DNA from 4 places in the Nocardioides sp. YIM B13467 genome. Region 4 is predicted to be linked to each of the others. Evidence: riboswitches for the same ligand, from Rfam matches in the RefSeq annotation. Region 4 holds a riboswitch; each other region holds the start of a gene.
The links. A riboswitch is a leader RNA that binds a small molecule or an ion and turns the genes downstream of it on or off. The one in region 4 is predicted to bind cobalamin.
Positions count from the first base shown of each region.

Region 1: linked by a shared signal. The riboswitch ahead of ACFX43_RS15430 (VWA domain-containing protein) and the one ahead of ACFX43_RS24690 (prenyltransferase/squalene oxidase repeat-containing protein) in region 4 are both predicted to bind cobalamin.
Region 2: linked by a shared signal. The riboswitch ahead of ACFX43_RS16925 (ABC transporter substrate-binding protein) and the one ahead of ACFX43_RS24690 (prenyltransferase/squalene oxidase repeat-containing protein) in region 4 are both predicted to bind cobalamin.
Region 3: linked by a shared signal. The riboswitch ahead of ACFX43_RS15460 (nitrite reductase) and the one ahead of ACFX43_RS24690 (prenyltransferase/squalene oxidase repeat-containing protein) in region 4 are both predicted to bind cobalamin.

Region 1 covers NZ_JBHZPJ010000046.1:1,729,881-1,735,442, forward strand. The annotation lists gene cobO (cob(I)yrinic acid a,c-diamide adenosyltransferase) at 1-532, opposite strand, end outside; gene ACFX43_RS15430 (VWA domain-containing protein) at 532-2,601, opposite strand; cobalamin riboswitch at 2,625-2,768, opposite strand; gene cbiE (precorrin-6y C5,15-methyltransferase (decarboxylating) subunit CbiE) at 2,829-4,013, shown strand; gene bluB (5,6-dimethylbenzimidazole synthase) at 4,410-5,036, opposite strand; gene cobM (precorrin-4 C(11)-methyltransferase) at 5,036-5,562, opposite strand, start outside.
Region 2 covers NZ_JBHZPJ010000046.1:2,052,667-2,058,228, reverse strand. The annotation lists gene ACFX43_RS16935 (sugar ABC transporter ATP-binding protein) at 1-877, opposite strand, end outside; gene ACFX43_RS16930 (NAD(P)H-dependent oxidoreductase) at 1,056-1,754, shown strand; cobalamin riboswitch at 1,783-1,970, shown strand; gene ACFX43_RS16925 (ABC transporter substrate-binding protein) at 2,024-3,064, shown strand; gene ACFX43_RS16920 (FecCD family ABC transporter permease) at 3,064-4,077, shown strand; gene ACFX43_RS16915 (ABC transporter ATP-binding protein) at 4,157-4,918, shown strand; gene ACFX43_RS16910 (TetR/AcrR family transcriptional regulator) at 4,926-5,513, opposite strand.
Region 3 covers NZ_JBHZPJ010000046.1:1,735,671-1,740,670, reverse strand. The annotation lists gene ACFX43_RS15470 (ion transporter) at 1-431, shown strand, start outside; gene ACFX43_RS15465 (ABC transporter substrate-binding protein) at 417-1,583, opposite strand; cobalamin riboswitch at 1,687-1,892, shown strand; partial or broken gene ACFX43_RS15460 (nitrite reductase) at 1,948-2,136, shown strand; gene ACFX43_RS15455 (precorrin-8X methylmutase) at 2,797-3,450, shown strand; gene cobJ (precorrin-3B C(17)-methyltransferase) at 3,447-5,000, shown strand, end outside.
Region 4 covers NZ_JBHZPJ010000046.1:3,657,374-3,662,935, reverse strand. The annotation lists gene ACFX43_RS24700 (CbiQ family ECF transporter T component) at 1-1,005, opposite strand, end outside; gene ACFX43_RS24695 (hypothetical protein) at 1,002-1,628, opposite strand; gene ACFX43_RS24690 (prenyltransferase/squalene oxidase repeat-containing protein) at 1,622-2,695, opposite strand; cobalamin riboswitch at 2,761-2,896, opposite strand; gene ACFX43_RS24685 (hypothetical protein) at 2,963-3,598, shown strand; gene ACFX43_RS24680 (NYN domain-containing protein) at 3,623-4,381, opposite strand; gene gatB (Asp-tRNA(Asn)/Glu-tRNA(Gln) amidotransferase subunit GatB) at 4,513-5,562, opposite strand, start outside.

The sequences.
Region 1 (5,562 bases), 1.9 Mb from region 4:
CCTCGAGCACGGCGGGGTCGGCGTCGCGGCCGGTGATCACCACATGCTGGCGGCCCGGCCGCTCGGCGAGGACGGAGGCGACCTCGGCGGCGTCGACCCAGCCCCACTTCATCGGGTAGGTGAACTCGTCGAGGACGAGCAGGTCGTACGTCTCCGCGGCCAGGCACCGCTTGATCTCGGCCCAGCCCTCGACGGCGTCCGCGGCGTGGTCCTCGGCGTCACCCTGCTTGCGGCTCCAGGACCAGCCGGAGCCCATCTTGTGCCAGTCGACCGGACCGCCCTCGCCGGTCTCCTCGTGCAGCTTCCCGAGGCGCTCGAGCACGGTCTGCTCGCCGATGCGCCACTTGGCCGACTTCACGAACTGGAAGACCCCGATCCGCCAGCCCTGGTTCCAGCCGCGCAGCGCGAGCCCGAAGGCGGCGGTCGACTTTCCCTTGCCGGGGCCGGTGTGGACCATCACCAGCGGCCGGTTGCGACGCTGGCGGGTGGTGAGCCCGTCGTCGGGTACGTTCAGCGGCTGTCCCTTCGGCATCAGGCAGCGCCCCTTCCCATGGTGGATCCGGTGAACCCGTGGACGGCGGAGGTCAGCGCCTCGGCGCTCACCTCGGCGACCGGCACGTGCTCGGCGCCCAGGTGCACGGCCAACTGGCGGGCCAGCCCGAGCCGCATCGGCCCGCTCTCGGAGTCGATGACGACCGTGGTGACGCCCAGACCGGCGACGTACGCGGCGGCCTGCTGCGAACGCCGGACGGCGTCCTTGCCGTGGGTCTTGGAGTTCGCCCTACCGTCGGTGACGACCACCAGCAGCGGCCGCAGATCCGGGTCACGCAGGTGCTCGCGCTGGAGCACACGGGCGGCCTCGAGGAGGCCTTCGGCCAGCGGCGTACGCCCTCCGGCGGGCACCTCGTCGAGACGTGCCGCGGCGAGGTCGACCGACCCGGTCGGCGGCAGCACCAGCTCGGCGCCCTCGCCCCGGAAGGTGATCATCCCGACCTTGTCGCGGCGCCGGTAGGCGTCGAGCAGCAGCGAGAGGACAGCGGCCTTGACCTGCGCCATCCGCTTGCGCGCGGCCATCGACCCGGAGGCGTCCACGCAGAAGAGCACCAGGTTGGCCTCGCGGCCCTCACGGACCGCGGTGCGGAGGTCCTCGATCCTCAGCTCGACCTTCGCCGAGGTGCGGTCCCGGGAGCTCTGCTTGCCGGCGGCGGCCTTGAGCGTCTCGACGAGGTGGAGCGAGCCACGGGTGCTGACGCTCGCGCCGATCCGGCGGCCGCTGCTGCCGATCGCCTTGCTCCGGCCGCCGGTGCGGCCCGTGCCCAGGCCGGTCACGGTCAGGAGGCGGGGGCGGTACGCGGCCCCTGCGGCGGTGGTCGAGGTGTTCCCCGCGGACGGGCTGGGCGGGGCCTCGTTCGTTGTGGAGGTCTCCTCCTGGGACGTCTCGACGGGCTCGGTCTCCGAGGAGTCGCCGTGGGAGCTCTCGGCCGGCCCGGCCTCCGGATCGGACTCGAGTCCGTCCTTCGGTCCGTCCTGCGGGTCGTCGTGCTCCGGCCCGCCCTCCGGCGGCTCGGGCGGCAGCTCCTCGTCGCCGAGGATGCGGTCGAGCAGGTCCTCGTCGAGCCCGGGAGCGTCGAAGGGGTTGCGACGGCGGCGGTGCGGGAGAGCCAGCAGGGCGGCGCGGCGGATGTCCTCGCGGGTGACCTCGGAGCGCCCGGCCCAGGCCGCGTGCGCGACCGCGGTGCGGGCGGTGACGATGTCGGCGCGCAGCCCGTCGACCTCGAACGCCGCGCAGACCTCGGCGATCTTGAGCAGCCCGGGCGCGGTGAGCCGGACCTTCCCGACGAGGGCGCGCGCGGTGGAGACCCGTGCGGTCACGTCGCGCTCGGCGGCCACGTAGCGCTCGACGAACGCGGGAGCGTCCAGGTCGAAGGCCATCCGGCGGCGTACGACCTCGGCGCGCAGCGCCGGATCCCGGGGGGCGGCGACCTCGACGGTGAGCCCGAAGCGGTCCAGCAGCTGCGGGCGCAGCTCGCCCTCCTCGGGGTTCATGGTCCCGATCAGCACGAACCGGGCGGCGTGCTCGACCGAGACGCCGTCGCGCTCGACGCTGACCCGCCCCATCGCCGCCGCGTCCAGCAGCAGGTCGACGAGGTGGTCGTGGAGCAGGTTGACCTCGTCGACGTAGAGCAGGCCGCGGTGTGCCCGGGCGAGCAGTCCCGGCTCGAACTCGACCGCACCGCGCGACAGCGCGCTCTCCAGGTGGAGCGAGCCGACGACCCGGTCCTCGGTGGCACCGACCGGGAGCTCGACCAGCCGCACCGGCCGGCTCTCCACAACGGCGGCGGACCCGAAGGGACCGTCAGGCGACTCCGCGGACGGGTCGTCCGGGTCGATCGAGAACCGATCCCCGGCGTAGACCGAGATCGAGGGCAGCACGGCCGCCAGGCCGCGTACGGCTGTCGACTTCGCGGTCCCCTTCTCGCCACGGACCAGCACCCCGCCGATCTCCGGGGAGATGGTGGTGAGCACGAGCGCGAGGCCCATGTCGTCGAGGTCGTCCGCCTGGCAGCCGAGGACGGCAGAAAATGGGTAGTGCACCGGCATGAGAGGCTCCCGCTCCCTATCGCGTTGAATGGATGGACGCGGGGCCGGTCTTCGGACTTGCCGAGTCCCCCGTGTTGGGGCTCGGTTCACCGCAGCGGGCCTGTGCCGGAATCTCACCGGCTTCCCAGATTCTCCCGTCCCACCGTCCTCACCAGCTCTCATGTCGAGCCGATGGCTGGGCAGTCGGGGCACCTCGCGCCTGTGCGGTCACTGTAGCGTCTGGCCTCATGATCGTCGTGGTGGGCATCGGTGCCGGGGGTTGGGACGAGATTCCCGTACGTCACCAGCAGCTGATCCGGGAGTCCCCGGTCCTCCTCGGCGGCAAGCGCCATCTCGACCTCGTCCCCGATGTCCCCGGCCAGCGGCGCGAGCCCTGGCCGTCGCCGCTGCGCGAGGGCCTGCCCGCACTCCTGGACTCCGTCGGCGACGCCGTGGCGCTGGCCTCGGGTGACCCACTGGTCTCCGGCATCGGGACCACCCTGATCTCGCTTCTCGGCCGGGAGAACGTACGCATCGAGCCAGCCGTCTCCTCCGTCGCTCTCGCCCGCGCCCGGATGGGCTGGGCGGCCGAGACGTGCGTGGTCGTCAGCCTCGTCGGCCGCGATGTCTCGCTGGTCGCCCGCGAGCTCGCTCCCGGCCGCCGGATCCTCGCGCTCTCCTCGGACGGATCCACTCCTGGGCACGTTGCGAAACTGCTGGTCACCGCCGGCTTCGGTGACTCAACCATGACCGTCCTGGGTGACCTGGAAGCGGAGTCGGAGAGCAGGCGCTCCGCGACGGCCTCGACCTGGTCCGGCGAGTCGCCGCGGCTCAACATCGTGGCGATCGAGTGCGTCGGCACATCCCTCCTCGGCTGGACCGCCGGCCTTCCCGACGACGTCTTCGAGAACGACGGCCAGCTGACGAAGCGCGATCTGCGCGCCTCTGCTCTGGCGCGCCTGGCCCCCACGCCCGGGGCGCACCTGTGGGACGTCGGCGCCGGTGCCGGCTCGGTCGGGATCGAGTGGATGCGGGCGCATCCCTCGTGCACCACGACCGCGGTCGAGGCCTCTCCCGAGCGGGCGGCCCGGATCGCCCGCAACGCGGCCCGCCTCGGCGTACCCGGCCTCACCGTCGTCCAGGGCCGCGCCCCCGACGCGTTGCGTGATCTCCCGACGCCCGACGCGATCTTCATCGGCGGCGGCGCGACCCGCCCCGGCGTGCTCGATGCCTGCCTAGCCGCCCTCCGCCCCGGTGGCCGGCTCGTGGTCCACGGCGTCACCCTGGAGACCGAGCAGCTGCTGGCTACGGCCTACCAGCAGCATGGCGGTGAGCTCACCCGCATCGCTGTCGAGACCTCCGCCCCCATCGGCACCTTCACCGGCTGGACTCCCGCACGGACGGTGACGCAGTGGTCCGTGTCGATCCGATAGTCGGCGCTCGGTGGCGGCACTTCGCGTGAAAGAAAGACTTCTTCCACGCGCCAACCCAGACGCCCTCTGAGGCGAACGAAAATTCGTTCGCCTCCCCGTGAGGCCCCTACCTGCGCGAGTCCTGGGCGAGTTCCGGACGAACGAAAATTCGTTCGCCGCCCGGCCCCGCTCACCGGCAGCGACAGAACGACCCAGATCCCATTCCCGTGCCCAACCCAAGCCTCCGCGCCAAACCCCTGCCGCCGGCCCGATAGCCAGCCAAAAATTCTCAGCGACGGCCGGTGTCAAGGATCGCCGAAGCCGGCGGCCGAAGGCCGTCCTTTACTCCGGGCGGCGTTGAGAACACCCTCCAAGAAAGGGTCGGCGGCAAACACCAGCCACCAAAACACGGCACCGTCAGCGCCCCGAGAAATACCTCTCCTCATGAACCACCGAGGACAGCTCCGACCGATGCCTCCACCCGAACCGCTCCAGATCCGGCACCTCAGGCACCCCCTCGACAGCACCGACGCAGAGCCAGGCCACTGGACGTACGTGCGACGGAAGCCCGACCAGCGACCGCAGGAACTCCTCGCGGTAGAAGCTGACCCAGCCGACACCGAGACCCTCGGCGGTGGCGGCGAGCCAGAGGTTCTGGATCGCGAGGACGGTCGAGTAGAGCCCGGCATCGGCGATGGCGTGCCGTCCGAGGACCTGTGACCCGCCGCGGGTCGGGTCGTAGCCGACGACCACCCCGAGCCCGGACTCGCAGATGCCCTCGATCTTGATCCGGGAGAACGTCGCGGCCCGCTCCCCGGAGAGCGAGGATGCGAACACGTCCCGCTCGGTGGCAACGTGCTCATGGAAGGCCGACAGCGTCTCCGGCGAGCGCACCAGCACGAAGTCCCATGGCTGCGTCATCCCGACGCTCGGGGCGGCGTGGGCGGCCGATAGGACCCGCTCGAGCACGGCAGGATCGACCGGCTCACCGGTGAACTCCGCTCGCGTGTCCCGGCGGCGGTTGATCGCGTCGTAGAGCTCCATCAGGCACGCTCCCTGGCGACGTCGTAGAGGAACGACTCGCCCCCGTCCCGGGCCAGCGCGGGCCCGGCGAGGATGACGGCTGCCTGCCTCAGATCCGCCTCCTCGACCGCGTCGGCGATCGTCGCGACCGTCCCGCGAAGCACCAGCTCCTCGGGCTGGCTGGCGCGGTAGACGACCACCACCGGGCACTCCGGGCTGTAGTAGGGCAACAGCTCGGCCATCAGCTCGCGGGTGCGGCGGATCGCCAGGTGGAGCACGAGCGTGGCACCGGTCGCGGCGTACGCGGCCAGTGACTCCCCCTCCGGCATCGCCGTCGACCGGGCCTGCGTCCGGGTGAGGACGACCGACTGCGCCACCAGCGGCACGGTCAGCTCCCGGCCCACGAGCGCGGCTGCCGCGGCATAGGCGGGCACGCCCGGCGTGACGTCCCAGGGCACCTCGGCGGCATCGAGCCGCCGGGTCTGCTCGGCGATCGCCGAGTAGACCGACGGGTCGCCGGAGACCAGGCGTACGACCTGCTTGCCGT
Region 2 (5,562 bases), 1.6 Mb from region 4:
CACCGACGAGGCCGGCCAGGCCGACGATCTCGCCCTCGCGGACGGTGAGACTGATGTCCTGGAACAGGCCGGTGCGGGTGAGGCCCTTGACCTCGAGCAGGGGCTTGCCGACGGTGGCCTCGAGCTTCGGGTAGAGGTCGGAGACCTCGCGACCGACGAGCCGCTGGACGATCTCGTCCTCGGTGACCGCCGAGATGGGGTCGGTGGAGATGTAGGCGCCGTCGCGCATCACCGTGATCGTGTCGCAGAGCGCGAACACCTCGTCGAAGCGGTGCGAGATGAAGACGACGGCGCAGCCCTGGTCGCGCAGCGTGCGCGCCACGCTCATCAGCCGCTCGACCTCGTTGCCCGACAGGGCGGCGGTCGGCTCGTCCATGATCAGGACCTTGGCGTCGAGCGAGAGCGCCTTGGCGATCTCGATCAGCTGCTGGTCGGCGATCGAGAGGCCCTCGGTCGGACGGTCGGGCTCGATCGGGACACCCAGCCTGGCGAAGAGCTCGACGACCTCGGTGCGCATCGCGGCGCGGTCGATCTTGCCCCAGCGGTTGGTCGGCTGGCGTCCCATGAAGATGTTCTCGGTGACGGAGAGGTCGGGGAAGAGGGTCGGCTCCTGGTAGATGACCGCGACCCCGGCCTGCTTGGCGTCGGCGGTGTTGCGGAAGTCGACCTGTTCCCCGGAGAGCAGGTAGTCGCCGGCGTCGCGGCGGTAGAGCCCGGCGACGATCTTGACCAGGGTCGACTTCCCGGCACCGTTCTCCCCCACGAGCGCGTGGATGGATCCGGCCTCGACCCGGAGGCTTCCGGACCGGAGGGCGCGTACGGGGCCGAACGACTTGGCCACGTCCCGCAGCTCCAGTGCGGCGGGTGTGTCCGGCATGGGCAGCTCCTCGAATTGAAAGGTTTCAAGCCTGGTTTACGCTAGTGATGGCAATCACATACGTCAACACTCTGAGGCCGCTAATTTGAGCGAGATCCGGACTTTGTCATCAGACCGCGTCGGCGCCCGCCCGCATCCGGGCGGGAATCCCGCCGCGTCAGACGGCGTTCAGGGCCCCATGCATGCACTCTGGGTATGGGCACATCCGCACGCGTCATCACTCAACGGACGGCTGCGCGAGGTCGGCGTGAACGCGCTCGGCGCGGCCGGCTGGAGCGTCGACGAGATCGACCTCTATCGAGAAGGTTTCAATCCACTTCTGGTGGAGCGGGGCGAGGCCGACGTACGCCGCCACCAGGACCGGCTGCGGGAGGCCGATCTGCTCGTCGTGCAGTTCCCGCTGTGGTGGTACTCGGTGCCGGCCATCCTCAAGGGCTGGATCGACCGGGTCTTCGAGTCGGGGTTCGCCTTCGACGTACCGGATCCGGAGACCGGCAAGCCGCTCAAGTACGGCAAGGGCGGCCTGGTCGGCAAGCGCGCGCTGACGATCGTCACCGCCGGTGACCGCGCCGCGACCCTCGGTCCGCGCGGGATCAGCGGCGACATCGAGGACGTCCTGTGGCCGTTGCTGCACGGCACGTTCTGGTACACCGGGATGGACCCGCTGCGCCCGCACCTGATCACCGATACAGACACCATCGACGCCCAGGTCATGGCGCGGATCGAGGCCGACCTGAGCGTACGCCTCGAGGGCGTGATGACGGAGCCGCGGATCGACTACCGGCCGATGGCCGAGGAGCACTACGACCACACGATCAGGCTCCACGACTCGGTCTCGCCCGGAGAGGACGGGCTGAGCGCCCATCGCGAGGGCTGAGGTCGTCCCCCACGCGGGCGGGGCCGCCTGCTACGGTCTTCTGGCCAGCCGCTCGGGACGTAGTCCCGGCACGGGAACCCGGTGAGAGCCCGGGACTGACGCGCAGCGGTGTGGGTGACGGACGGGACACTGTGCCACTGGGCCCTCGGGCCTGGGAAGGCGTCTCGCGCCGGTCGATCCCGAGTCCGAAGACCTGCTGGCCCTGCAGCAGACCGCTGCCGGTCAGGACGGGCGACGCGCACCAGCCCGCGACCCGCTCGAGGACCGACGTGCACCCCTCCCGCACCATCCGAACGTTCACCGCGAGCACCGTCCTGGTGCTCTGCTCCGCGCTGGCCGGCTGCGCCGCCGACCAGCCCTCCGGCACACAGCAGGCAGCCGCCGACACCGCAGGCTACCCGCTCACCCTGACCAACTGCGGGCGCGAGATCACCATCGAAGCACCGCCCGAGCGCGTCGTCTCGCTCAACCAGGGCTCCACCGAGATCCTGCTCTCGCTCGGTCTCGCCGACCGGATGGTCGGCACCGCGACCTGGACCGACCCGGTGCTCGACTCGCTGGCCGCGGACAACGAGCAGGTGCCCCGGCTGGCCGAGAACGCGCCCTCCTACGAGCGCGTCCTGGAGGCCGAGCCGGACTTCGTCACGGCCTCCTTCATCAGCACGCTGGGCGAGGGCGGGGTGACCACACCCGAGGACCTGGAGAAGCTCGGCGTCGGCTCCTACCTCTCCCCCGCCGAGTGCCTCAAGGACAACGAGGGCGATGACGACGGCACCCGCCACGACCCCCTCGAGATCGACACGATCTTCCAGGAGATCACCGACCTGGCGCGGATCTTCGGCGTCCCCGAGCAGGGAGAGGAGCTCGTGGCCGACCTGTCGAAGAGGCTGGCGACCGCCCGGACCGAGGCACCGACCGGTGAGGTGAGCGCGATGTACTGGTTCGCCAACTCCGAGTCGCCCTATCTGGCCGGCTGCTGCGGCGGCCCGGGGATCATCGGCCGCACCCTCGGCATCGAGAACGTCTTCGACGACACCACCGACGAGTGGCCGCAGATCAACTGGGAGACCGTCGCCGAGCGCAACCCCGATGTCATCGTCCTCGGTGACCTGACCCGCAAGAGCCAGACCGCCGAGACCGCGCGCGCCAAGATCGACTACCTGAAGAGCAACCCGGTCACCGCCCGGATGGAGGCGGTCCAGAAGGATCGCTTCGTGACGCTGTCCGGTGCCGAGCTCAACCCCTCGATCCGCACCGTCTACGCGGTCGAGAACGTCGCGGACCAGCTGGCCGACCTCGACCTCCGCTGATGTCCGTACGCCTCCCCCGCGCCGGCGTCCTGCTGGTGGCGCCGCTGGTGGTGCTGGCCTCGGTCGCCGGCGCCATCACCGTGGGGCCTTCCGACCTGAGCGTCGCCGACGTCTACGGCGTCGTCGCCGACCGGACCGGGCTCGGGCTCTCCGACCTCACCCTGCTCCAGCAGAGCATCGTGTGGGACCTGCGGCTGCCGCGTACGTTGCTGGCGGGGATCTGCGGGGCCGGACTGGCGATCTGCGGCGTGATCCTGCAGTCGCTGCTGCGCAACCCGCTCGCCGACCCGTTCGTGCTCGGCATCTCCTCGGGAGCCTCCACCGGGGCGGTCGCGGTCGTCGTGCTCGGCGTCGGGTCGGGCGCGATCGGTCTCTCCACCGGGGCGTTCGCGGGTGCGCTCGTCTCGTTCGCACTCGTGCTGCTGCTGGCCTCGCTCGCCGGCGGCACCACCGACCGGCTCGTACTGGCCGGCATCGCCGCGACCCAGCTCTTCTCGGCACTCACGTCCTTCATCGTGTTCACCTCGGCCGACGCCGAGCAGACACGTGGGGTGCTCTTCTGGCTGCTCGGGTCGCTCTCCTCGGCGAGCTGGACCGACGTACTCGTCTGTGGGGTGATCGTGCTCGGCGGGCTGCTCTGCTGCATCGCGGGCGCCGGGTGGCTGGACGCGTTCGCGTTCGGCAACGACGCGGCCGCCTCGCTCGGCATCGACGTCACGCGCATCCGGGCCGTGCTCCTCGTGCTCACGGCGCTGATGACGGCCGTCATCGTCTCCACGTCCGGGGCGATCGGCTTCGTCGGGCTGGTCCTGCCCCACCTAGCCCGTGCGCTGGTCGGGGTCGGGCACCGCCTGCTGCTCCCGACCACCGCGCTGCTCGGCGCGATCTTCCTGATCTGGGTCGACACCGCCGCCCGGACCGTGATCGATCCCGAGGAGCTTCCGGTCGGAGTGGCGACCGCGCTGATCGGGGTGCCGGCCTTCGCGCTGGTGCTGCTGAGGGCCCGCCGATGAGCGAGCCTCAGCGAGCGACCCGTCAGCCCTTCATCGGGCCGCGTCCGTATTCTGGCGCCTGCGCTACGGAGGCGGCCCGATGACCGCGCTCGAGGCCGGCCGGGTCCACTGGGCTCCCCGTGGCCGGCTCGTCATCGACGAGGTGTCCCTGCAGGTCGAGGACGGCACCACCGTCGGGCTGCTGGGTCCCAACGGTTCCGGGAAGTCCTCGCTGATCCGGATCCTGGCCGGTCTCCGGCCGCCGGACTCCGGCGACGTACTGCTCGGCGGCAGCCCGCTCGCCGGCATGTCCCGGCGCCGGCTGGCGCGCCGACTCGCGGTCGTCGAGCAGGAGCCGGCGACCAGCCAGGACCTCCGCGTACGCGACGTCGTCGCGCTCGGTCGGATCCCGCACCGCCCGGCCTGGGCCCCCGACAGCGCCCACGACCGCGCCGTCATCGAGGAGGCCGCCACCCACGCCGGCATCGCCGACCGACTCGACCAGCGCTTCTCGACCCTCTCGGGCGGCGAGCGGCAACGTACGCAGATCGCTCGGGCGCTCGCCCAGGAGCCCGAGATCCTGCTCCTGGACGAGCCGACGAACCATCTCGACGTACGTCACCAGCTGGCCCTGCTCTCGCTGGTCCGCCGGATGCCCACGACCTGCCTCGTCGCCCTGCACGACCTCAACCTCGCCGCCGCCTACTGCGACCAGGTCTTCGTGCTCTCCGAGGGCCGCGTCGTGGCCGGCGGACCGCCCGCGCAGGTCCTCACCGAGGCCCTCATCGCCGAGGTCTACGGCGTGCGGGCCCGGGTGCACCACGACGACGGCGTCGTCATCCGCTTCCTGGGCCCGTCCTGATGATGGCCTACGCGTCGGCCACCAACGACGAGGCGATCACGGCGGAGACGGAGGTACGCAGGGTCGCCTCCGTGGGCGGGCTGTCGCCGTACAGCAGATGCGCGGTCCCGACGAGCATGGGGGCGAGGCTGTTGACCTCGGCGGCCGGCGCGATTCGACCTCGGCGCTGCTCGGCGGCCAGATAGTCCGCGATCATCTCGACCGCGTCGGTCAGGATCGGTACGCCCGCGGGCCAGGTCTCACGCAACCGCGCTCGCAGCACGGCCCGAAAGGTGATCAGCGGGAGGATCGCCATCGCCACCGACCCGAAGACGCTGCTCAGGGCCGAGGCGATGTTGTCGACCACGTCGCCCGTCCCGGCGACACCGAGAAGCTGTTCCGCCTGCGGCGCCATTCGCGCACGCCTGTCGAGGACGAACTCGGCCAAGAAGTCGTCGAAGTCGTCGAAGTGGCGGTGCAGCACGCCCTTGGCGACCCCGGCCTCGGTGGTGACCGCGCGGCTGGTGAGTGCGCTCGGACCCTCTCTCAGCAGGACCCTCTCCGCGGCAACGAACAGCTGCGAGCGTACGTCCTGCAGCGCCACTCCTGTCGGCACCGGCCAGCCCCTCTCTCGGCGGTCTCAGAGACTCGATCCTATGCGAATG
Region 3 (5,000 bases), 1.9 Mb from region 4:
TGCCGGGGATGGGCTCGGTCGCGGCGCTGCTGGTGCTGATGATGTACGTCGCGGTGGTCATCTCGACCAACCTCTACGGCTCGATCGCGCCGGAGTACTTCGGCGACCTCGGCACCAGTGCGTTCACGCTGTTCCAGACCATGACCGGCGAGGCCTGGCCCGACATCGCCCGTGAGGTGATGGCCGAGGACCCCTCCGCCTGGATCTTCTTCGTGGTCTTCATCCTGGTGATGACCTTCGCGGTCCTCAACCTCTTCCTCGCCGTGGTCGTCTCCGGCATGGAGAGCGTCGAGACCCTCGCCGAGCACGAGGAGGAGTCGGACGCCGAGATGATGGCCATCCTCACCTCGTTGCGCGAGGACCTCACCGCAGTACGCGAGGAGCTGGCCGCGACCCGGGTCGAGCTGCGGTCGGACTCAGCTGCCCGCTGAGGCGATCTCGTGCAGGACCACGTTGCGAGGGCCGTCGGCGGTGCCCCTGACCACGCGCAGGAAGTAGGGCTGGGCGGGGTTGTGGTTGGGGTCGAAGGTCCAGTTCCCGCGTGGGCTGACGATGGTGCCGACCGACCCGAGGGAGTCGGCGATCTCGTTGCGGTTGACGTCGTCGGAGAGGTCGAGCGCCTTGTCGAGCGCGGCCGCGGCGTCGTAGGCCTGCACCGAGTAGACGGTCGGGGTGGCGTCGTACGCCTTGCGGTAGTCCTTCACGAAGGCGTCGTTCATCAGCGAGTCCATCGCATCGCTGTAGTGCAGCGCGGTGCGTACGCCGGATGCGGCGCTGCCCAGTGCGGACAGCACGTCGCCCTCGGTGAGGAAGCCCGGGCCGTAGAGCCGGGTGCTCTTGGCCAGCCCGGACTCGCGGTACTGCTTCACGAACGCCTCCGCCTCCTTGCCGGCATAGGCGGCGAAGATCGCGTCCGCACCCGAGTCCTTCGCCTTGTCGAAGAGCCCCGACCACTCCTCGGTCACGCCGGCCGGCGTGTAGCTCTGACCCGCCACGCTGCTGCCGGCCGCCTCCAAGGCGATCATGAAGCTGTCGGAGAACTCGTGACCGGCCGCGTCGTCGGACCCGATGACGTACGCCGTGCCTCGGTCGGTCTCCTTGGCGACCGCCTTCCCGAGCGCGCCGCCAAGGTCCGAGTTGGTCGAGGACGTACGCCACAGGTAGTCGGAGCCGTCGGCGAACTCGTCGGCGCCGGCGCCGGTCACGATCAGCGGCGTCTCGCTGTTGTTCGCGACGTCCTTGGCCGCCAGCGCCGTCTCCGAGCTCACCACCCCGACGACCGCCTGGACCTCGTCGTCCTGGATCAGCCTGGTCACCGCGGCGACACCGGTCTCGGCGCGATCGCCCTCGTCGGCCTCGACCACGTCGATCAGCCGGCCGCCGAGCTTCCCGCCGTGCTGGTCGAGGTAGAGGTCGAAGCCCCGGCTCATGTCGGTGCCGATCGACTTGTGGACGCCGGAGGTCGGCACCACCAGTCCGATCGAGACCTTCGACTCCGAGGTCGTGGCGCAGGCCGTCAGGCTGAGCGCGAGCGCCGGGATGGGCGCGAGAACGAACAACTGCCGGTGAGCCGAGCCTGTCACGGGAGACTCCATCTATGGGGGTGGCCTCGGGAGATTTCGAGTAGCCGAACACTGGCACAAACCCCGGCCGGGCGGTGAGCAATTCGGCGCCGTGTCCGCAAGTCGGTAGTCTCGCCCTGCCAGTCGTACTCCATGCCTGATGGGGTCAGGGAACCCGGTGAAAGTCCGGGACTGACGCGCAGCGGTGAGGATGACGGGCGGGGCACGCCCTCCTTCCGGGGAGGGCAGCCACTGGAGCCTGGCTCCGGGAAGGCGCTCCGTTCCGATCGATTCCGAGTCCGAAGACCTGCTGGCTCTGGCGGCGCCCGCCGCCAGGTCACCACGTGCCCCGCGCAAGGGCACATGACGCAGAGCAGGTGTCCTGATGTCGCGAGTCCGAACCGACCGGTGCCCCGGAGTCGGTCGTCCGTGGGCGGCCGAGGACGGCCTGCTGGTGCGGCTGCGCCTGATCGGCGGGTCCGTCTCGTCCGCGGCGCTGCTCTCGCTGATCTCCGTGGCGGAGACCTACGGCGACGGGCGGATCTATCTCACCGGTCGCGCCAACCTGCAGGTGCGCGGCCTGCCGAGTGTGGACGGCGGCCGCTCCGAAAACAGCCTTCCGGGCGAGGTGCTCACCGCGCTGAAGGCGACCGGACTGGTGCCGGCGCAGACCCACGAGCTCGTACGCAACGTGATGGTCTCCCCGCAGACCGGGCTCGCCGGGGGCCGGGCCGACCTGCGCGGCGTCGCGGCGTCGCTGGACCGGCTGCTGTGCGCATCCCCGCGGCTGGCCGCGCTGCCGGGCCGGTTCCTCTTCGTGCTCGACGACGGTCGCGGCGACCTCGTCTCGCGGGAGTGCGACCTCGGGCTGGTGGCGCTCTCCGCCGCCGAGGGTCAGCTCCGGGTCGGTGACTCCTGGGGGCCCGTCGTACCGCTCACCGAGGCCGCGTCCCGGCTGGTCGCGCTCGCCTCGCGCTTCTTGGACGTACGCGGCGAGGGGCCGTCCGCGCCCTGGCACGTCGCCGAGCTCGACGCACCGATGGTCGAGCCGGTCGCTGCTGACGATCGGGTCCCGGCCGAGGCCGAGGAGCTCGGCTTCGGGCAGGTGCCCGGTGGCGAGCACGTCGCCGCGGTGGACGGAGCCCTGGACCGGGCCGCCGTCTCGGCCCTTGCGGAGCGGGCGCCGGCGGTCGTGGTGACACCGTGGCGCGGCGTACTCGTGCCCTCGCCGCAGGTGCGTCCTCCTCGGCGCTACGACTACATCGACCAGGGGCCGGCGATCTACGTCGACTCCTTCGCCACCATCCGGCGCGAGGCCGACCTCTCCGCGGTGCCGGCCGACGCCGAGCGGCTCGCGGTGCGGATGATCCACGGCAGCGGGCAGGTCGACCTCGCCTCCGACCTGGTCATCCACCCCGAACTGGTGAAGGCCGCGCGGGGCGCGCTGGAGGCCGGGGCGCCGATCCTGTGCGACGCGACGATGGTCGCCACCGGGGTCACCCGCAGCCGGCTCCCGCGCGACAACGAGGTCCTCTGCATGCTGGGTGACGACCGGGTCCCGGCGCTCGCGCGCGAGTGGGGAACGACCCGCACCGCCGCCGCGCTGTCCCTGTGGGAGCCCTACCTCGAGGGCGCCGTGGTCGCCATCGGCAACGCTCCGACGGCGCTCTTCCACCTGCTCGAGATGATCCTCGACGGCGGTCCGAGGCCGGCCGCGATCGTCGGCTGCCCGGTCGGCTTCATCGGCGCGGCCGAGTCCAAGGAGGCGCTCGCCTCGTTCGCCGCCGACCACGGGATCGACATCCCCTACGTCACGGTCCGGGGGCGCCGCGGCGGCTCCGCGATGACCTCCTCCGCCCTCAACGCACTCGCCCAGGAGCAGGAATGAGCACGGATGTACGTGGGCGGTTCACCGTCGTCGGTATCGGTCCGGGCGATCCCGAGCTGATCACCCTCAAGGCTGCCCGGCTGATCGGCGCGGCCCCCGTGATCGCCTACCACGCCGGGGTGCGCAAGCAGTCGCACGCTCGTCGGATCGCGTCGTCCCTGATCCCCGCGGGTGCGGTGGAGGAGGAACTGCGCTACCCGGTCACCACCGGGACCACCTTGCACCCGGGCGGCTATGTCGGCGCGATGGCCGAGTTCTACGAGACCTGCGCGGTCCGGCTCTCCGCTCACCTCGACGCCGGCCGCGACGTGGTCCTGCTCGCCGAGGGCGACCCGCTCTTCTACGGCTCCTCGATGTATCTCCACGACCGGTTCAAGGACGTCTACGAGACCTCCGTCGTGCCGGGCGTCCCCGCCTTCGCGGCCGCCACCGCCGCGGTCTCCACCCCGCTGGTGCGCCAGACCGACGTGCTCACGGTCCTCCCGGGGACCCTGCCCGAGCCCGAGCTCGCCCGTCGCCTGGCCGACACCGAGGCGGCGATCATCATGAAGCTCGGCCGGACCTTCCCTGCGGTCCGTTCCGCGCTTGCGGCCGCCGGACGGCTGGACGGTGCCTGGTACGTCGAGCGCGCTTCGCAGCCCGAGGAGCGCTGGCTGCCGGTGGCCGACGTCGACCCGTCCTCCGTGCCGTACTTCTCCCTCATCGTGGTGCCGGGGGACTCGGCTCCTGGACCTGCCGCGGCGCGGCTGCGGCAAGAGCTCCCCGCGGTCGAGCCTGTCGAGGTGACGCGCGGGGGCGTCTCGACGGGCTCGACCTCCGGGGACAGCGGAGAGGTTCTCGTCGTCGGGCTCGGGCCGGGGCCGGACGGTTGGCTGACGCCGGAGGTGAGCTCGGCGCTGGCCGAGGTCGGCCATGTCGTCGGCTACGCGCCGTACGTCAACCGGGTGCCGCAACGCGAAGGCCTGCGGCGGCACGCATCGGGCAACACGGTCGAGGTCGACCGGGCCCGGCACGCCCTGGACCTGGCGCTCGCGGGGGAGCGGGTCGCTGTCGTCTCCGGCGGTGACGCCGGTGTCTTCGGGATGGCGTCAGCCGTCTTCGAGGCTGCCGAGGATCCGGCCTACGCCGGCGTACGCGTCCGGGTCCTGCCCGGGGTCAGCGCCGTCCAGGCGGTGGCCGCGCGGGCGGGCGCCCCGGTCGGGGCCGACTTCGCGGTGATGTCCCTCTCCGACCGGCTCAAGCCGTGGTCCGTCGTCGAGGACCGGCTGCGCGCCGTCGCGGCCGCCGATCTCGTGCTGGCCATCTACAACCCGGCCTCGCGCTCGCGCACCGAGCAGATCGGCCGGGCTCGCGACGTACTCCTGGAGCAGCGCAAGCCGGACACCGTGGTCGTCGTCGGACGCGACGTCGGCCGGGCCGAGGAGTCGCTGACCGTGACCACCCTCGGTGACCTCGATCCAGCGACCATCGACATGAAATGCCTGGTCATCGTGGGGGCGAGCTCGACCCGGGCGACCGCGGCCGGGCAGGTCTGGACGCCGAGGTACGTG
Region 4 (5,562 bases):
GGTGCTCACGCCCGGAAAGGCGACCGGGACCTGGTAGCGGGCGACCCACCAGCCCACGGCGATAACCACGATCCCGCTCATGGCCACCACGACCTCCGGCCAGCGCCACCGGTCGGGCCGGTAGACGGTCCGCGTCACCCGGCGGCCGGCGAGCGCCAGCCCACCAGCGGCGGCGCCGACGCCGAGCGCGAGCATGGTGGCGGCCAGCCAGCCTGGCGTGGTGCCGTCCAGCACCGCGTAGACGCCGGCGCAGAGCCCGACGAGCGAGACCAGCATGAGCGCCGAGGTGATCCGCCTGGTGGCGACCGGGACGCCGGCCGTACGTCCGTAGCCGCGCGTGTCCATCCCCGCTGCCAGTGCCATCGACCGCTCCAGGGCGTCCTCGAGGACCGGCACCAGGAAGCGGCGCAGGCGCCTAACGTTTCCGGTCGCACCGGCACGCAGCCGTTGCGCCGCGCGCACCCGCTGCACCGACTCGGCCAGCTGCGGCAGAACCGTCACGGCGACCACGACCGCGGTGCCGATCTCGTAGAGCGCCGGCGGCAGCGAGCGCAGCAGCCGCTTCGGGTTCGCCAGCGCGTTGGCCGCGCCGACGCAGATCACGATGACGCCCAGCCGCAGCCCGTCGTAGAGCCCGGCCAGCAGCGCCTCGCGGGTGAGCGGGCCGAGCAGCCGGATCCCGAGCACCCACTCCGGGAGCGGGATCTCGGGCAGGTCGAGGATCACATGACCGGGAACGGCGCCCAGGAGCACCCTGAAGAGCACCCGGGTCACGACGATGAACACCGCGAGGCCGACGTAGAGCCGGAACGCCTTCGCCCACGGTTGGTCGCCTCGGCGCGCGGCGACCACGACCGACACCACCCCCACCACGAGCAGGAGCAGCAACGGATTGGTGGTGAAGGAGGCGTACGCAGCCATGCCGATCGCCCACACCCACCAGGCGACGGGGTGCAGATCACGGGGCAGGTGCGCGACCGCGGCCGTACGGAAGATGGTGCTCATCGCCGACGCCACCACACGGCACCGGCGGCGGTGAAGAGCACAACGATCCCTGCCGGCGCGACCCAAACAGGCAGATGTTGGGTCTCGGATGCCGAATCCGTCGGCTCCTCCGGAAATAACTCCGGCGACGGGCTTGAGGGCGCCCCCACAGCATCCCCAAGCTCCGTCGCCGGAGCGGTAACGACATCGTCGTCTATCCACGTGAACGCAACACCCTGCCCGGAGGTCACGCTGATTTCGGTAACATTTCTGGAGGCATAGCTCCAGGCCCCCGAATCGTCGGTGATCCACAGCGACCAGTACGCGTCGGCAGGCGGCATCTGAGCGCAACCGGCAGCTTTCGGCCGCTCATCGACGCGACATACGACGCTGGGCATCGAGGTCACATAGGTGAGCGGATGCCCCGCCTTCTCGAAGAGATCGGCGCCGGTGTCACCCTCCTCGGGCTGGACACAGGTGACCTCGGGACCGCCACCCAACGCGTTGGGCTCGACGACGACGGTGACGCCGTCACACGCCTCGGCGGACGATGCCGCAGACGAGGCGGAGACAGGGGTGAAGACAGGTGCGGTGGCCCCGGCGAGGATCGCCAGGGCCACCAACGAGGACCGCAGGATCAGCACGAGCTCTTCGCGGTCGCATCCTTGGGCAGGAAGACCAGCGACGGCAGCGCCTGAGCGGCGGCGAGGCGGTACATCCCCTCGGACTCCTTGGTCAGGCCCTTGGTGTTGCCCTCGGTCAGCGCGGCGTCGTCATAGGCCACCGCGCCGGCGTCCTCGCCACAGGTCACGACGTGGTCGGCGACCCAGCTCGCCGCCTTCTCCGCGGCGTCGGTCTCACCGGCGCGACCGAACGCCCACCCGGCCAGGCCGGTGGTGTTGGAGTTGGCGATGTTGCCGGTCGCGGCCTTGAACGACCCGTCCTCCGCCTGGGTCTCCTTCAGCCACTCCACGCCGGCCGCGACGGCCTTCTCCGCCTCCGGGGAGGCCACCGAGGAGAGCGCGATCAGCGCGAACGCGGTGGCGTCGGCGTCCGGGGCGGCCTTCGGGTCGGCGTCGCAGGTCTGGTCAGCGGCGGCGGGGTCGGCCGTGAAGGTGACCCGGAACCACCCCTCCTCGCACTGCTGCCCGGCCAGGAACTCCGTCGCGGCCGCGGCCTCCTTGCTCTCGGCGTTGTTCAGCGCCCACACGGCGTACGACTGTCCGATGGTGTTGGAGTAGTCGGCCGCCTTCTTGTCCTTGGGGTCGAGCTCGTCGGCGATCCGGCCGCTCGCGGCGACCGTGCCCTCGAGCTGCTTCAGCAGGCCGGGGTCGGAGGCGTCGACGTTCTGCTGGAGAACGAGCGCCTTCGCGGTGGCCCCGGCCGAGGTGACGGTGCCGAACCCGGGCGAGGTGTAGGCCTTCTTGTTCTCCATCACGGCCGCGGCGATCGTGGAGATCTCCTCGTCGTAGCCACCGACCTCTGCCAGCGCGATCCCGATGTCGGCGCTGAGCCCGAAGTCGTCGGTGCCGTACTGCGCGTTGCGGGCCACGCCCTCCGGCGCCTGGGCCACGAGCCAGTCGGCCACCGAGGTGGACACCTTGGCGTCGTAGGTGGGCTTCTCCCCCTCCTCGACGGCTTTCTCGCCACAGCCGGCGAGCGAGGTGAGGGCGAGGGCGGCGGCGATGCCACCGAGGACGGTCTTCTTCATGGTTCCTTCCGCGCTGTTCGTCGGGAAGGCCCAGGGCCGACCCGCTGCTTTCCACGACAGCGTCAGGTCAGTACGCGTCCGTCGGCAGGTGCTCCGGCTCGCCCAGGACACTCTTGGTGCCTGGGCCTACGGTTGCGGGTCAGCGCCGGGATTCGACCGGCTTCCCCCACCACGGCGTGTGTTGATTGAGGCTCTGCTAATTCGGGGCAATCCTATGCCGGGCGAGCCCTGCTTGCGGGATCGCCGCCGAGCAGTCACTCTGTCCCCATGCGCCACAGGATTCTCGGCCTTGTCGCAACCTCGATCTCGGCCACCCTTCTTGCCCTCTGCCCGACCACGACAGCCGGCGCGGAGGAGGCACGGACATCGGTCACGTACGCCGATCTGGTCGCCATGTTCGGCGAGAAGGTCGGTGACCGGAGCACCGTCGAGACCGGGCTGCCGAGCCTCAACCGCGCCATGGCCGATGCCAGGATCACCACCGCCTACCGGCAGGCGGCGTATCTGACCACGCTCGCCAACGAGAGCTCCTTCCACCACGACGCCAAGGGCCGCGACAAGCGGAAGTTCACCGGCCGCGGCTACATCCAGCTGACCGGCGAGGCCAACTACACCGACGCCGGCGCCTACTTCGACATCGACCTTCGCCGCCGCCCCGAGCTCGCCCGGTCGCTGGACTACAGCGCGCCGATCTCGCGGTGGTACTGGACCGTCGCCCGCGACATCAACCCGCTAGCCGACGCCCTCGACATGGGCGGGGTCAACGCGGCGATCGGCTATCCCTACAACAAGAAGGAGGACACCGAGCGCTGCCGCGACTTCAAGGCCGCGCTGAAGCACCTCCACGGGTCGGTGCCCAAGGGCATCAGATGTGCCCGCCCGGCCTCCGCGCAGACCCGCTAGCCATGTGGCCCGGACGGGCGTACGTCACTTCTTGGTGCGTTTGTCGCTGACCGCGATCGCCGAGGTGCCCTCGTCCTTGAGCTCGAAGAGGTCGATCGCCTTGATGAGCTTGGTCCAGGTGGCGTAGCCATAGTTGCGCGGGTCCTCGGAGGACTGGTTGCGGATACGGGAGACCACGGTGCCGACCAGGGCCCAGCCGTCGTCGTCTGCGGCCGCCGCGATGGAGTTGCGCAGCAGCTGGATCAGCCGGGCGTTGCGCTTCAGCAGCTGCCCGTTGGTCGCCGACGACGACGGCTTGCGGGTGCGCGGCGTCCCGGGCTCGGTGTCGGCCTCGGTCTCCTCCTCGGTGTCACCGAGCTTCTCCACGACGGTGAACCGGGTACAGGCGCTCTTGAACGGCGCCGGCGTCTTCTCCCGGCCGTAGCCGTAGACCGCGCGACCCTTCTCCCGTAGGTAGTGCACCAGCGGCGTGAAGTCGGAGTCGGAGGAGACCAGCGCGAACGCGTCCGGCACCGCCGCGTGCAGCAGCTCGACCGCGTCGATGGCGAGCGCCATGTCGGAGGCGTTCTTGTGGGCGGTCAGGTCGAACTGCTGCATCGGCCGGATGGCGGCGTCGTGCAGCTCCCCGATCCACCCCTTGAGCTCGGACTTGGTCCAGTTTCCGTAGGCCCGGCGGATCGTCACCTCGCCGTACTCGGCCAGGTCGTTCAGGATGGCGTCGATCTTGGACGCGGGAGCATTGTCCGCGTCGATGAGCAGGGCAATGCGGAAGGGCTCGGTCACGCCGGACAGTCTGCCAGTGCCACCCACCGCCGAGTCGGCTCATCCTGACCAAAACCACCGCCGAGTCGGCGCGTCATGACGCGCCGACTCGGCGGATTCTGATGTCAGGACGAGCCGACTCGGCGTGAGTCTTAGGCGAGCTTCTCCAGGATCAGCTCGCGGACCCGCTTGGCGTCGGCCTTGCCGCCGGTCGCCTTCATCACCGCGCCGATGAGCGCACCGGCCGCGGCCTGGTTGCCGCCGCGGATCTTCTCGGCGACCGCGGGCTGGGCGGCGATGGCGTCGTCGACGGCGGCACCGAGGGCGCCGTCGTCGGAGACCACGGCGAGCCCGCGGGCGTCGATGATCTCCGAGACCGTGCCCTCACCTGCCAGAAGACCCTCGAAGACCTGGCGGGCCAGCTTGTCGGTCAGCGTCTTGGCGTCGACCAGCTTCTGCACCTCGGCGACCTGCACCGGGGTGACCCCGAGCTCGGCGAGCTCGACGCCACGGTCGTTGGCGCTGCGGGAGAGCTCGGCCATCCACCACTTGCGGGCGGCCTGTGCGGAGGCTCCTTCGGCGACCGTCGCCTCGATCAGCGACAGAGCGCCGGCGGCCCAGACGTCGCGCATCTCCAGGTCGGAGTAGCCCCACTCGACCTGCAGGCGGGCCCGCTTGTCGGCAGTGCGCTCCGGCAGGCTCGCGCGCAGCTCCTCGACCCACTCTCGCGACGGCGCGACCGGGACGAGGTCGGGCTCGGGGAAGTAGCGGTAGTCGTCGGCGTCCGACTTCGCCCGGCCGGCCGAGGTGGTGCCGGTGTCCTCGTGGAAGTGGCGGGTCTCCTGGAAGATCGCCTCCCCCGCGTCGAGGATGCCGGCGTGGCGCGACATCTCGAAACGTACGGCCCGCTCGACCGAGCGCAGCGAGTTGACGTTCTTCGTCTCGGTCCGCGTCCCCAACGTCCCGGACCCCTTCGGGGACAGCGACAGGTTGACGTCGCAGCGCATCGAGCCCTGGTCCATGCGTACGTCGGAGACACCCAGACCCAGCAGGATCTCGCGCAGCGCGGCGACGTAGGCCTTCGCCACCAGCGGCGCCTTGGCACCGGTGCCGAGGATCGGTCGGGTGACGATCTCGATCAGCGGGATGCCCGCACGGTTGTAGTCGACCAGCGAGTAGTCGGCGCCGTGGATGCGGCCGGT